2 regions of the Rossellomorea sp. NPDC071047 genome follow, and region 2 is predicted to be linked to the other one. Evidence: riboswitches for the same ligand, from Rfam matches in the RefSeq annotation. Region 2 holds a riboswitch; the other holds the start of a gene.

Region 1 (7,687 bases), on a different contig from region 2:
CTGATTGATTTTTTCATATTCCTCTCTCCTAACGTCTTCTGATGATTTTTGATAATGTATTTCCTGCTGTCTGCAGTCCCTGCACCATCACGATTAAAATGATGACGGTCACGATCATGACGGATGTTTCAAATCGCTGATAACCGTAAGCGATGGCCAGATCCCCGAGGCCCCCGCCTCCGACTGCCCCGGCCATGGCCGATGCACCGACAAGGCCGATGGTCGCAATCGTAATATTCAGGACCAGTGTACTCAATGCTTCCGGAATGAGTATCCCGAAGATGATCTGCCACGGCCCGGCCCCCATGGACTCCGCCGCTTCAATGACACCCGGTTCCACTTCAAGGAGCGAGCTCTCTACCAGTCTTGCTATATACGGTGCCGCAAATACGACAAGCGGCACGACCGCTGCCGCCGTTCCAATCGATGTGCCCACTACCAATCTTGTAAAGGGGATGATGGCCACCATCAAGATGATGAACGGGATCGAACGGAACACGTTGATGATGCTGCTCAATATGGAAAAGACGATTTTATTTTCAAGTAAGTGCCCCTTTCTCGTCACCACGACGATGATGCCGAGGGGAAGCCCAATCAACGTTGCAAATATAAGGGAGAATGACACCATCGCCACGGTATCCCATGTCGCTTCTATAATTCTTGGCCAGAATAATTCCCAGTTAACTTGCACGCTTCTCCACCTCGCTTACTAATAATCTGTTCTTCCAATAATCCAGGATTTCTTCCGTTTCTTTCTTGCTGCCGATGATCTGTACGATGAGATTCCCGAACGGCTTACCCTGGAGTTCCGTGATCTGGCCGAATAACACATTGATGTGGGCATCGAATTTCTTTGCCGTTTCGGAAAGGATCGGCGTGCCCGTCGAATCACCCTTGAAAATGAGGCGGCAGATGCGCCCTGCTTTGCTGTCATTCAATTTGTCGAGAACCGATGCCGGCAGCTGATCATTCATGACACTCTTCACAAAATTTTTCGTCGTCGGGGTCTGCGGGTTGGAGAAGATATCGAAGACGCTACCCTCTTCAACGATTTCTCCATTTTCCATGACAGCGACCTTATCACAGATTTCCCGGATGACCCCCATTTCGTGGGTGATCATCACAATCGTAATGCCATACTCCGCGTTGATTCTCTTTAATAAGTTCAGAATCGAATCCGTCGTCTGAGGATCAAGTGCGGATGTTGCTTCATCGCAGAGCAGGATCGAAGGCGATGTCGCCAGGGCTCTTGCTATTCCCACTCTTTGCTTCTGCCCTCCTGACAGTTGATCCGGATAATGCTTCGCTTTATCTTCAAGTCCGACAAACGCGAGCAGCTCCTTTACTCTCTCGCTGATCTTTTCTTTTGACCATTTTGCAAGTTTCAGAGGATAGGCGATATTCCCTGCCACCGTCCGTGATTGAAACAGATTGAAGTGCTGAAAGATCATCCCGATGCGGTGCCGCTCTTTCCTCAGATCGATTGCCGACTGATCTTTCAGGCTGCGCCCCTCTATGAAAATATCACCCGATGATGGTTTCTCTAAAAAATTGAGACAGCGGACAAGCGTGCTTTTTCCCGCTCCGCTGAATCCGATCACACCATAAATCTCTCCCTTCTTCACTTCGAAGGAAACATTTTTTAAAGCGGTGAATGGGCCATCCTTCGTCTCGAATACTTTCGTAACATTCTGAACTCTGATCATACAGGACTTGCTCCTTTCGCTATGTATTCTTCTTGAAGCCTGTGTTTGAAGGACTTGGCAGAAAATAAAAAGTGCCCCCCTTCATAAGAAGAGAGGCACAAATATGTATATGTCCCGCTCTTCTCATCTTTCAAGTCACATGACTTGATGGAATTGGCACGGTATTCATATAAGAACCCGTTGCCGAGGTATCACAGGGCCAGTCCCTCCACCTCTCTGGATAAGAAGATATTGCTTTATTAAGTTAAAGTTATGATGCTTTTAAGCATTAGGGTTATGGTAAAGGATTCTAATTGGTTTGTCAATCCGGTTTTTGAATTAATTGTATTATGTTGGACAAACCGGGGACGGTCCTTACTCTACTTTATGGCTATAAGAGAAATTGAGATTAGTCGAAAGAAGAAGATAGAATCGTAATCTGCCACACTCTACGATAAAGAAAAATAAGCGGAGATTTTCCGGTTACATTCAGTTTGGAACTAGATTTGAGGGGAAATAAGCGGAGGTTTTCCGGTTATACAAAAAAAATCACCCCTTATTGTACTTATAGAGTCAATAGGCGGAATATGTCCCCTTATTTCAACCTTTTTTAATCGTCATGGCGAATTTAAGCGGAATATTTCCGTCTATTGATTAGCTCTGATACTTAACCGGATCTCACTACCGATAATTGTGCTAGTTATCTTTTAACAGGCAGTCTAATATATTCACCTATAAAGGTACCATCCACACTCTCTAAAGGAGCGACCAATATATCATCAATTCTCAGATCATCGCCTCCATTAAAGAAGAATCCCCAAACAACTATGCTATACTAAAAGAAAAAACAATATTCAGATTATTAAAAGGGGCCAATTCCATGAAACCTAACATTATCGACATCGTCCAATCCCAAGTCATCGCTTCCATAAAGGAAGAAAAAGACTTGGAAAAGGCCATACAATCAAACGCCAACATCGTGTTCATCCTAACCGGCAATTTGATTACGATGGATGGGTATCTGAAAAAGTTAAAGGAATCCGGTAAAACCACGTTTATCCATATTGATTTCATCGATGGATTATCCAATACGAAGAGTGCCATTAAATACATAGCAGAAATCTGGAAGCCGGCTGGCATCATTACGACGAGGAGCAACCTGATCAAATATGCAAAGGAAGAAGGCTTGATGACGATCCAGCGCCTTTTTCTCATCGACCGCAATGCCCTTGTGAAAGGGATTGATATCGCACAGAACTGCAAGCCGGATGCGATTGAGGTGCTTCCCGGTCTTATGCCGTCTGTCATTGATAAACTGACGACCATGACTACGCTGCCCATCATCGCTGGTGGCCTAATCAGTAATAAGCAAGATATTCTGAATGGATTGAGAGCCGGTGCACTTGCCATTTCCTCTGGGGATCCTAAGCTGTGGAATCTGGACTTTTAACCAAAATGGTTAGTTAAATCAGATTAAAATAACTGAGGTGTCGTATGTCAGATATAAGTATTAAATTAATCAGTGATGACAATTGGCGAGAAGCACTTGAACTATCCGTCCATGATGAACAACTGAAATATGTTTCATCTATTCATCCTCCCGTCGCTATTGCCCTTGCTAAAGCGTATATAAGACCAGGTGGAAAAGTGGTAGAGCCATATGGCATTTACAATCAAAATAAGATGGTGGGCTTTTTCAATCTGCATTATACTCCAGGGAGTAGAGATGATTACTGGCTGTTTCATTTTTTCATAGATAAAAGATTTCAAAGAATAGGATTGGGTTCAAAAACGTTAAATGAAGTAATCAGACATATAAAAACCACCAATCATTCTTGTCATCGTTTGAATTTAACGGTTCATCCCGAAAATGAAGCAGGGAGGTTATTTTATTTAAAATTTGGTTTTTCGGAAGAAAATATAATGACCTTTGATGAGCCCACTTTTTCCATTTTGATATAACAATAAGAAAAGGCATACGAATTCATTTGGGAATTCGTATGCCTTTTCCTTTGTAATGATAAATTTTTCGTAACTGAATTGCTTACACTGAGGTTGACCTCACTTTAAGTTCCTACCTTTTTTTCTACGTCCTCTGCCTTACTTTTTTTCCGGGTCCAAGGAAAGCGCACTGACGTGATTTCATGCTCTTCAAAGAAGTTTCCTATCTTCGTAATGATGAAGGTTACAAATGTCGCGAAGATGACAATGGAATAGAAGCCGGCTCCGATACCTATCCCGATTCCCCCAACGTAAAAAATCATCGCAGCTGATGTCAGTCCTTTCACCCGTAATCCATCTTTCAGGATCACACCTGCACCGAGGAACCCGAGCCCGGATACAATCTGGGCTGCCAGTCGAAACGGATCCATCACCTTTCCACTGTCCGGTTGACTGAGCATATTCGCCCCTTCGATGGACACGATCGTGATCAATGTACAGGCCACCGATACATACGTGTATGTTTTTAAACCAGCGGGCTTATTTTTCGATGTCCTGTCCCACCCGATGATGAATCCTAATACAGCACTGACCAAAATCCGGAAATAGATATCATGCTGCCAGAAAAATTCCGTTGCTTCATTCATGTAATGCGCCATCTCGCCATCCTCCTTAAATGAAAAAGAGACCGCGCCACAAAACGAATGCCTGACTTCTCCACCCCAATGTGAAAAAATCATACAGTTCGCTTCATAGGTGATCTCTTCTCCTCTTCCTACCAAGCTTCATTCCTCTTAATATTCCTTTTATCATACACCAATCTTCCCTTCATTTCAACGATATATCTAAAAATTCCAAATATTACAGAATGACCATTGCCACCCCCAGGCGCTCATTGTATGATGGAGTTAGTAAGATATATATCGGGTAGAGATGAGGAGAACCCTGTGTCAATCGCGTGTACGATTATCGTGCACCCCATTGCCATGGGGTTCTTTTCATTTATACACAAATACCATTTTAAAGGAGGAAATAAAGTTGAAAAACAGATCAATCAGCCGGATAGTTGTCCTTCTTGCTTTAGGAATCTCAGGACTTTTATTGCTTCAAGTTCACAGCGCAAATGCGAATGAAACCACCCCGCCTCTTGTCATCACGGAAATCGTCACCAAATCAGCAGGCATAGGGCAGCCCTATGAGTACGTCGAAATCTATAATACCACCTCAGAAGCCATCAATCTACAAGACTATCAGCTCCAATACTTCACGAGTAACTTCTCAAGCCCGGCCAACCGATGGCCCATCGATGACAAAACCATCGAGCCGAAAGAATCCCTTGTACTCTGGTTAAAGAAATTCGCTTATCCTGATGTACCGCTGTGGGATTTCAACTCTAACTATGACATGTACCTCACTCCCGATGACGTATACGAAATCAAGCTGACGACTTCCGGTCAAGGACTGCATGACAGCAGCCTTCGCCAGGTAGGGCTTGCGGATGCGGAGGACAATATTCTCAGTACTGCGTTGATCAATGATGGGGAAGTCGATGGCATCATAAACCGAAGCATCATTTATGAAGCAAACAGCTCACCGGCAATGACGAAGCTCCGCAACGGAGAACAACCAACTCCCTCCGTCCTTTTGACTGAACAGGTGGCAGGTCCTGCGACACCAACCAACGTGACTGCAACTCCCGCCAACCAATCGGTTACCCTTGATTGGGAAGCTTCAGAAGATGCAGTCTCCTATACTATCTACCACTCTGATGGAACGACCACTTCTACAGACGCCCCCACTTCAATCATTGAAGAATTGGAAAATGGGCATGCATATACTTTCCGGGTGACGGCTGTGGACGCAGAAGGAAACGAATCCCCGGCAACAAAGGAAGTCCGGGTTGTCCCACAGGAAGTCGTGGACAGAGAAGCTCCCGTTACTCCAACCGGACTGAAAGCAACTCCAGGCAGTGATCATGTCAAGTTATTGTGGACCGCCAATACAGAGAGTGATCTTGCAGGATACCACGTCTACATTAACGGAACACTTTACGGTACAGTCGCCCCTGACAAGAAGAGTTTGATTATCTCCCCTCTGGAATTGAACAGGGAGTACTCTTTCGAAGTTACGGCACTCGATCAAGTCGGAAACGAATCGGAAGCTACAGCACCACTCGTCACAGGACCGTCAGAAAACGTACCGACACCAAATCTACTGATCACCGAATTGATTCCGAACACCGATAACTATGCAGGCTACGATGCATTCGAATACTTTGAGCTATATAACAACAGCCCGGACCCGATCGATTTGAAAGGGTATCGTTTCTCCTCCTATAACTGGGATGAAGAAATCGGGGACACTCACATCTTGAAGCCTTGGGATACAGTAGTGATCTGGACTAGAAACGCAAGCATCAACCCTATTTCCCTGGAAGCATTCAACTATAACTATTTCTATTCGTACAAAAGCAAGTATCTTCAAGAAGAGGATACGATCGTCCTTGGTGATATCGCTGGTTTGGTCAACGGGGGTAATACACTGACCGTTTATGACCCTGATGGACTTGAAGTTGTCAGAGCCGAATACTCTGGAGAGGACGTTTCTTTAAAACAAACCGTCACTTATACCTATCCAAAAGATAATACCCGGACAATGGAAAAATTGGCAGCTGGCCAATATCCGACTCCGGGATGGGTTGTTGAAGATCAAGCACCGGATCGTCCCGTGTCAGATGAAGAACCACCGCAATCACCGACCAACCTTGAGGCAGCTCTGGGCAACGGAGAAGCCGTTTTGACCTGGGACGCTTCAACTGAATCCGATCTATACCGTTATCACATTTACAAAGATGGCGAACTTGAATACTCCGTAGATCCATCCAAGACGGAATTTACACTCTATACATTGGTTGGTAATCAATCGTACTCGTTACAAGTAAGCGCCGAGGATACATCTGGAAACGTATCGGAGAAATCAGCGCCTGTACTCGTAACGCCGGAACACCAGATCATCACGCAGCTGGAACGGTGGGAACATGAAAAAGATCCCGCCTACCAAGGTTTATGGGATATCAGTTCCGACGGACCGGTAATCGCAGGACTATCCCAAGGGCTCGTTCCTCAAGGATTGACCTATTATAAGAAAAAAGACTGGCTGCTTACCGTCAGCTACGTCGATGATGGGATTCGGCCGGGTACCATTACCGTAACAGATCGTACAACTGGAGAATTGGTGAAATCCGTTGTTCTTTACAATACGGACGGCACACCGTATACCGGTCATGCAGGCGGAGTCACCGTCAGTCGTGATCACGGCTGGGTCGCATCCGAAAATCACTTGTTCACCTTCAATTTAAGCGACCTGGAACAAGCAGAAAATAACGGAGAAATCCAGTTCAACAAACAGATTCCATTACCGGTCGAAGCGGCTTACACCGTTTATGATGAAGGCATTCTCTGGGTCGGGGAATTCTACGAGGCAAACTCCTATCCGACTGATCCATCGCACCATATCGAGAACAGGGACGGGGAAATGCACTATGCATGGATGATCGGATATGATTTAGAACGAAATAATGACATGCTTAGTAAAGAACAGTGGAACGGCTCGCCTGACCACAATGCCGTGCCGGATTACGTTCTCTCGACGACAGGGAAAGTCCAGGGAGCCATCATGCAGAAGGCGGCAAGAAATGGCGTCACCCTTAGTACCTCCTATGGAAGAGCCAACGACAGCGTGCTGTACCGATATGAATACCCGTTAAAAGAAGATCCTCATGCCCATGTTTCGGTTGAAGGAAAACAAGTGCCTCTGTGGTTCCTTGATGGCCACACGGCAAAACCGCGTCAGAGCATAGAAGCCATTCCAATGCCTGAGGGAATCGTGGAAGTACAAAAAGAGCTCTACGTGGTATTTGAATCCGGTGCTGATAAATATCGTTATACGACCACCTACCCGATGGACCGGATGCTTAAGATTGATATGAAGAAGTTGATGAAGGATGATAAAGGTATTGAATAGTGAGAGGAAAAAGAAGTAGCGTTCAATTTAGTGGATTT
Region 2 (7,687 bases):
ACCCAATTGAATGATCGTCATCTCGTGGATTATAGAAGGGAAGACGTTGGTTTTGTCTTTCAAATGTATAATCTGATCCCTAATTTAACGGTCTATGAAAATATCGAATTGACGGCGAATATCAGTCGGGAGGCATTGTCTATTCAAGAGGTGATTGATGCCGTGGGATTGTCGGGGATGGAGGATCGCTTTCCGCGGGAATTAAGCGGCGGACAGCAGCAGCGTGTATCGATTGCACGTGCGGTCGTTAAAGCTCCGAAACTATTATTATGTGACGAACCGACAGGAGCTTTGGATTCCGGTACATCGAAAGAAATTTTGCAGCTGATTGAGAAAGTGAATAAAGAGTTTAACACAACAGTCCTCATCATTACACATAATCAGGCGATTAAAAGCATGGCGAAGCGGGTCATCACACTTAAGGATGGAAAAATCGAATCCGACTTTGTCAATGAATATCAGACCTCTGCTGAAGGGGTTGAGTGGTGATGCCTCTTCGAAAAAAACTCTTTCGGACCATTATGGAAAAAAAGGCGCAGTTTTTCTCTGCGTGGTTTCTGATTGTGATCAGCTCCATTGTGTTTTACTCGTTTACCGCGGCTGGAGCGAATCTCATTGATAATTTACAGATGTTTTTTAAGGAGAATAAGGTTGAAGATGCTCAATTCATTACACAAGAGCCTTTGAAAGATATCAAAGGGATTGAAAAACAAAATGGGGCAGATATTGAGGAGAGGTATGTAGCGGATGTTCCATACAGTAAAGATACGACACTCAGGATGTTGGATGCCGCCACTGACGATGTTAATCTCCATTCTGTCGTTAAAGGTAAAAACCTGTCCTCGGAGCGGGATATTTTAGTAGATAAAGGTTTTGGCAACGCACATGATATTTCGATTGGAAACGAGGTTGAACTGGGAGGGGAAACGTTCCGAGTTGCAGGATACATGGCGATTCCTGATTATATCTATCCATTAAAAGAGGAAGCGGGCTTTCTGAAAAATCCTGATGCATTCGGGGTCGCAGTCGTGAAACAATCTGTTTTGGAAAAGTGGAAAGATCATCAGGTATACTATAGCGTCCGCCTTTCAGATGCCTCCCCCGAAGAACTGAAGAAGCAAATCAATCAAACGAATCAGATCATTAAATGGACAGATAAAAAAGATAATAATCGCATTTCCTTCATTAAAGGGGATATTGCCGGTGTCAAGAAGATGGGGCAACTTCTTCCGGTAGGCATTTTGTTCATTAGTATGGTGATCATTCTCATATTATTGTGGCGCTTAATGAAAAAGGAATATGTACAGATCGGCACATTGTATGCCCTTGGCTACAGGAAAAAAGAAATTATCCGTCACTATCTCTCCTATGCCGGGATTCTTGCCGTCTCAGGAAGTGTTGTGGGTACGATCCTTGGGTGGGTATGCTTGCATCCATTGCTCTCAACTTTCGCGGCTTATTATAATCTGCCTGTATTGGAAGTGAAACCACATGTGGGTTATTTGCTTACGAGTTTATTGTTACCACTTGTTCTGTTCATCCCGTTAACCTATTATTTGGTTCAACGCGTCTTGAAGATCCCACCCGTAAGTTTAATAAAAGGTGGGGAACGCAAGGTGAAAGTAAGCAAGCTGGAGAGGTTATTTAAACTTAAGGAGCTGCCGTTCCACCGGAAGTTCGTGATCCGGGAAATCATGCGCAACCTTCCAAGAGCGCTCTTTTTGATCATCGGTGTGATGTTTGCCTCGTTATTATTGTTGTTCGGCTTCGTCACCAAGAATTCGATGGAGTACCTGGTGACCGATAATTTTCAACAAGTGTACGACTATGAGTATAGCTATCTATTCAAAGCTCCACAGACTGACCATCCTGAATCGGGACAGATCGGAGCTGTGGCCCCATTTACCACAGATAAGGAGAGTTTGTCGATTACAGGCCTGAAACCGGATAATACAGCCATTCGATTAGAGGACTCCAGCGGTGAAAAGCTCAAGTTCAATTCAGTCATCATGAATAAGTCCCTCTCGGATAAATTAGGGATTCAAGAAGGTGATTCGATTCATGTGACAAATGAACTGACGGATAAATCCTTTACCCTCACCATTGATCACATCGCAGTATCGTATCTCGGAAGTATGATCTATATGCCTCTGGAGGAATTCAACCAATTAAATGACTATCCTTCAGGAAGTTATACAGAGATTTATTCAAACAAAGAACTCACGCTACCGAAAGAAAAGATCGTGTCGATATCCAAATCATCCGATACGATTGACGGATTCAAGGAAATGATCAAGCCGTTGAACTATGGAGTAGCAGCGATTGCCTTTGTTGCTGCCATCATTGCTGTCATCATCATCTATATACTGATTTCATTATTAATTGAAGAAAATTCATTCAAAATCTCACTCATGAAAGTCATCGGTTATCGGGAGAAATCAATCATGAGCATGATGATAGGTTACAATATTTGGTTTATCATCCTTGGGTATGTGATAGGCATTCCCGTGACGCTCCTGTCGATTTCAGCCTTTATGAATTCGATCACCTCAGAGATGAATGTGACGATTCCCGTAAAGCTGGACTGGATGAGTGTCCTCATCAGTTTTATCATCATCATCACATCGTATTATGTATCCCTATGGCTGAACCATCGAAAGTTGAAAGGGATTTCCATGAAAGAAGCGATTAACCGGAGTACGGAATAGAAACTGTGGGTTGACGTTAAACTGATAAAAGGGTACGAGGCATTAAGAAAGCCACGTACCCTTTTATCGTTATCATTCTAGTCCCTGACAAACAGGACAATAGTACAGCCTTCTTGAAGCTGCCACCGCCTTCTCGATTTCACTTCCACAGATGAAGCAGGATCCACTTTCCCGGTTAAAGACCCAGTGACGATAGCGGGAACGCTTCACTCCTTGTCCTTTCAGTTTCTGTGCTAGGTCGAGATCATTGGTGATCCCACCAGTCTCATACGATTGTCTCACTAAATCCTTGATGCTATGTGCAGCTTTCTTCAATTGCTTCTCTGTGCAGTCAACTGGCCTGAGGGAAGGGTGTATACCAGCAACAAACATGATTTCAGATCGCAAATAATTTCCGATACCTGCTACGAAACCTTGATCCAGCAATAGAATCGACCATTTGCGGTTTCGGAATCGTTTATCCTTCATCCGTTCCATCAGCTCATCTACGGATACCTCTTCGCTTAAAAGATCGGGGCCGACTTTTGAGACGAATGGGTGCCCGGGCACTTCTTCGTCACGAAGAACCTCGATATCAGATGCGCTATAGAGAAGTGCCGATTTATTCTCATTATGTAAGGCCAACCGGAGCTGACGGTTTGTTTTCGGGTAGTTATATGTGTTTCTGAAATACCATTTCCCGTAAAGCTGATTGTGGGAGTAGATGGTGTACCCATTGTCAAAGCGGATGAGCATGGCTTTTCCTTTCGTATCGACCCTCGTCACGATTGACCCCTTTAGCAGATCCCCGTAGTCTTCTAAATGAGGGAAGGCAAAATAAATATCTTCGACGGTTTTATTTTTTAGAGCACGTTCAACGGAATCTGCGGCTCGTCTGATTTCCGGACCTTCTGGCATGGCAGTTTCTCCTTTTTTAGTATAGTTGTTCCCTTTTTTCTTCCCAAAGTAACATTCGGATAGGCTGGGCTACTCATCTATTTCATGGTCTTGACATTATTCCAATATATTGATAGAGTTTTAAAAAATCTACATATTTCTTATCCAGAGAGGTGGAGGGACTGGCCCTTTGAAGCCTCAGCAACAGGTCTGTGAAGATACTGTGCTAATTCCAGCGGGTGACTCAAACCCTGATAGATAGGAGCAATCTTTTATTTGTCGGTGACGCACTCGTTCAGGGTGCGTTTTTTGTTTGTCTACCCATTCCACAATATATTTAGAAGGAAGGGTGTTTTTGATGGAAAACGCAGGACAGAGTTTTAAAAGAGCGATGAAGACACGTCATTTAGTGATGCTGTCACTTGGAGGGGTGATCGGAACCGGGCTTTTCTTGAGTTCGGGGTATACGATTCATCAGGCAGGACCATTTGGGACGATCCTTGCTTATTTGGTTGGGGCGCTGGTGGTGTATCTTGTGATGCTTTGTTTAGGTGAACTTTCTGTCCATATGCCGGAAACAGGATCCTTTCATAGTTATGCTGCAAAGTTCATTGGACCTGGGACCGGGTACACTGTTGGCTGGTTGTATTGGCTGACATGGACAGTGGCATTGGGGTCGGAGTTTACGGCGGCTGGTTTGATGATGCAGCGTTGGTTTCCTTCGATTAGTGTATCGATCTGGAGCGCGGTCTTTGCTGCGTTGATTTTTGTGCTTAATACGTTGTCTGTGCGTTTTTTTGCTGAATCTGAATTTTGGTTTTCTTTAGTAAAAGTGATTGCGATCGTTGCGTTTATTGTGATCGGGGCAGGTGCGATCGTCGGGTTCATCTCTCTCAGTCATTCAGAGCCCGCTCCGTTTTTCTCGAATATCACAAATTCAGGGTTGTTTCCGAATGGGGCATTTGCCATCTTGATGACAATGCTTGCTGTCAATTTTGCCTTTTCAGGAACAGAATTGATCGGGGTTGCGGCGGGAGAAACAGAGAATCCATCCAAATCGATTCCTAAAGCCATCCGCACCACGCTTGTGAGATTGATCATCTTTTATGTAGGGACGATTGTCGTATTATCCGCTTTATTACCGAGCCAGTCAGCCGGTGTATTGGAAAGTCCTTTCGTAGCGGTGCTTGGTCGGATTGGAATCCCGTATGCCGCCGATATCATGAATTTTGTGATCATAACGGCCATTTTATCAGCGGCAAACTCCGGTCTGTATGCTTCCTCCAGAATGCTGTGGTCGCTCTCAGATAAGCAAATGATCTCACCGGTTTTTGCCAAATTGACTGATCGGGGAGTCCCTCTCAATGCGATAGTTTGCAGCATGCTGGGAGGGGGGCTGGCATTGCTTTCAAGCATCATTGCACCGGGGACGGTCTACATCGCATTGGTGTCGATCTCTGGCCTTGCGGTAGTAATCGTGTGGATGAGCATTAGTGCTGCCCAATTTCTATTTCGAAGACAGTACATAAGGGAGGGAAACGACGTGAAAGACTTGACTTATCGGACGCCGCTCTACCCACTCGTTCCCATTGCGGCATTTCTGCTTTGTCTAGCTTCTTGTATCGGCATTGCCTTTGATACCACTCAGAGGATAGCCCTTTATTGCGGGATCCCATTTATAGCCCTTTGCTATGGAAGCTATTATCTAACACAATACATAAAGAAAAGAGGAAGAGGTAATGTCGAATCAACTGAAGCTAAATCCCATTGATGCTATTTTACAAATACATTCCCAACTGATTATAGATGGAGCATTAGCCACAGAGCTGGAATCCCATGGCTTTGATTTAAACGATCCCCTTTGGTCTGCCAGTATACTCCTTGAAAAACCGGAAGCGATTGAGAAGGTTCATGCTGATTATTTCCGTGCAGGAGCCGATTGTGCGATTACAGCCAGCTACCAGGCGACGGTGGATGGTTTTCGAAAGCGAGGTATAGAGAAACCTGAAGCTCTGGAATTAATCAAGAAAACGGTTACTCTCGCCAAACAGGCCCGAGATGACTTCTGGAAGGAAGAGAAGGGAAATTCGAATCGGCCGAAGCCAATCGTTGCAGGTTCTGTAGGACCTTACGGGGCATACCTTGCTGACGGTTCTGAATACGTGGGGAACTATGGAGTAAGCGATAAACAGTTAGCAGATTTCCATTTTCCGAGAATCCAGGCATTAGTGGAGGCGGGAGCTGATTTGTTGGCATTCGAAACCATCCCGTCCTTGCAGGAAGCAAAGGTACTAGCTTCACTTCTGAAAGAATTTCCCGATACCTGGGCCTGGCTGTCTTTTTCATTAAAGGATGGAGAGACGATAAGTGATGGAACGGGGATTGAAGAGTGCGCGCGTGTGTTCAATGACGATGAACAAATCGCTGCAATTGGTGTGAATTGTGCACCTATACCTGCGGCCGAGAAGGCGATAAGCGTATTAAGCAGAAACACTGACAAACCAATCATCGCGTACCCGAACTCAGGTGAGACTTACAATGCTGAGACCAAAACGTGGCATGGGGAGAAAGGGTGTTGCGCGTTTGATGAGGAATCAGTAATTTGGTACGAGGCAGGTGCTCGTATCATTGGTGGATGCTGCCGGACGGATCCTGGTCATATTGAGGCGTTGGCGAAGAGGTGGAGGTAGGCAATAATATTTAAATGCAAAAGCCCAAGTGATTCAGTCACTTGGGCTCTTACATCATTATCGCTACTATTATTTAATAGAAAACGTCTCTTTAATCAGCAAGTCCTCAGGTGATTTCCCAATTCGATCTTGATGGAAGTAATCTCTGATGACTCCATCCTTTAAATAGTTGACGATTGAGACCATTGTCATACCTTGATCTAAAGCGAGGTAGGCTTGTGTCACTTCTCCCGTTTCCACATTGACTGAATCAAGGAAGCCATATTTACCATACATATCGAAACGTTTCAACGCCTGGATGTTTTTGAATGCTTCCATCGGTGCGTATTCAAGTGCCAGGAATGTGGCATGTGGAGTGACAGTGCCATCTGACTTATAGCCGTCCATACCCAGAGGTGTAGCGGCAAATTCTGAATAATTATCCGGTGTGGCTGCTGGTGACATGCCCCAGGCTGCATACCCTTGTTCTTTAGCATATTGAATCTGGATGTCTACATGACGCTTATTGTTCAAGCCGAGTGCGTTCTTCCCGAGTTCTTTTTCCTTCAGTACAAGCTGTGGCATCAATGCTTCAAACATGCTTCCTCCCCAGCTTGGTACATATTTAGTGCCCTTGTAGCTGTAATGTCCTTCGAAGACATCTACGCCGTCATATGTTTCTGTATATCCTTCAGGAATTTGAGCCTGCCAATCCCAGCTTTCTGGCATGGTGCGGAACATTCTCCACCAGTGCTCTTCCGGTACGTCCTCTTTCCCGATCGCGATGTAGCTTGCCACACGTGGTTCCGTATAAAAGGCACCGTAATGGTGAGAAGTATAGCTCTCGGTTGCTACATCATATCCGCCACGCATTTGTCCTACTTCCGGGGTGTAAAGAGTGGAATAATCCATGTCCTCTACTAATGCGTGAGTTTCTTCATAGAGTTCCGGATACGCTTGTCCCACTACAATGAGACCTGCAGACAGCCATCCATTATCTACCGTTGAGATGAATTGACCCCAATCCGTCATAAGCGTTGCATCTTCTGTATAGTACCAGTTGTAAAATAATCCGTTCCATTTTTCCATATCTTTTAATGAATTCAACGTCTTTTCGATGTTGGTCACGGCTTCTTCACGTGAGATCAGGCCGACTTCCTCAGCTGAAATCGTACTCATCATATACATGGCAATGTTCGTTGGGGAAGTGAATTTCTGGGCATTGATCTCCCCGTTATCCATACGGACGGCATCATAAGTGAGTCCCGTTTTTTCATTTGTAAAATCCTCGAAGTATCGATAGGTATTCTTTGAAATCGCTTTCAATTGTTTGGATAAAGCGATCTCTTTTCCTTTGGTTGTGTGCTTTGCAGAAGCCGAAGCAGGGAGCGTGGCGCTGACGATAAGCAATAAAGCTAAAAGCAATGAAAAATA

Evidence for each region. Region 2 has a riboswitch for S-adenosylmethionine ahead of mmuP (S-methylmethionine permease). Riboswitches for the same ligand answer to the same signal wherever they lie in the genome.
Region 1: it holds a riboswitch for S-adenosylmethionine, as region 2 does, so the genes downstream of both, ACQKFO_RS19225 (methionine ABC transporter ATP-binding protein) here and mmuP (S-methylmethionine permease) in region 2, are expected to answer to the same signal.

What each region holds. Positions count from the first base shown of each region.
Region 1 is NZ_JBNNJT010000006.1:152,960-160,646, forward strand. Features, by position in the region: gene ACQKFO_RS19215 (MetQ/NlpA family ABC transporter substrate-binding protein) at 1-17, opposite strand, end outside; gene ACQKFO_RS19220 (methionine ABC transporter permease) at 29-691, opposite strand; gene ACQKFO_RS19225 (methionine ABC transporter ATP-binding protein) at 681-1,706, opposite strand; SAM riboswitch class I at 1,827-1,933, opposite strand; gene ACQKFO_RS19230 (glycerol-3-phosphate responsive antiterminator) at 2,566-3,135, shown strand; gene ACQKFO_RS19235 (GNAT family N-acetyltransferase) at 3,180-3,647, shown strand; gene ACQKFO_RS19240 (MgtC/SapB family protein) at 3,752-4,285, opposite strand; gene ACQKFO_RS19245 (lamin tail domain-containing protein) at 4,665-7,649, shown strand.
Region 2 is NZ_JBNNJT010000002.1:603,738-611,424, forward strand. Features, by position in the region: gene ACQKFO_RS10950 (ABC transporter ATP-binding protein) at 1-489, shown strand, start outside; gene ACQKFO_RS10955 (FtsX-like permease family protein) at 489-2,708, shown strand; gene nei (endonuclease VIII) at 2,781-3,605, opposite strand; SAM riboswitch class I at 3,743-3,849, shown strand; gene mmuP (S-methylmethionine permease) at 3,943-5,355, shown strand; gene mmuM (homocysteine S-methyltransferase) at 5,324-6,274, shown strand; gene ACQKFO_RS10975 (glucoamylase family protein) at 6,344-7,687, opposite strand, start outside.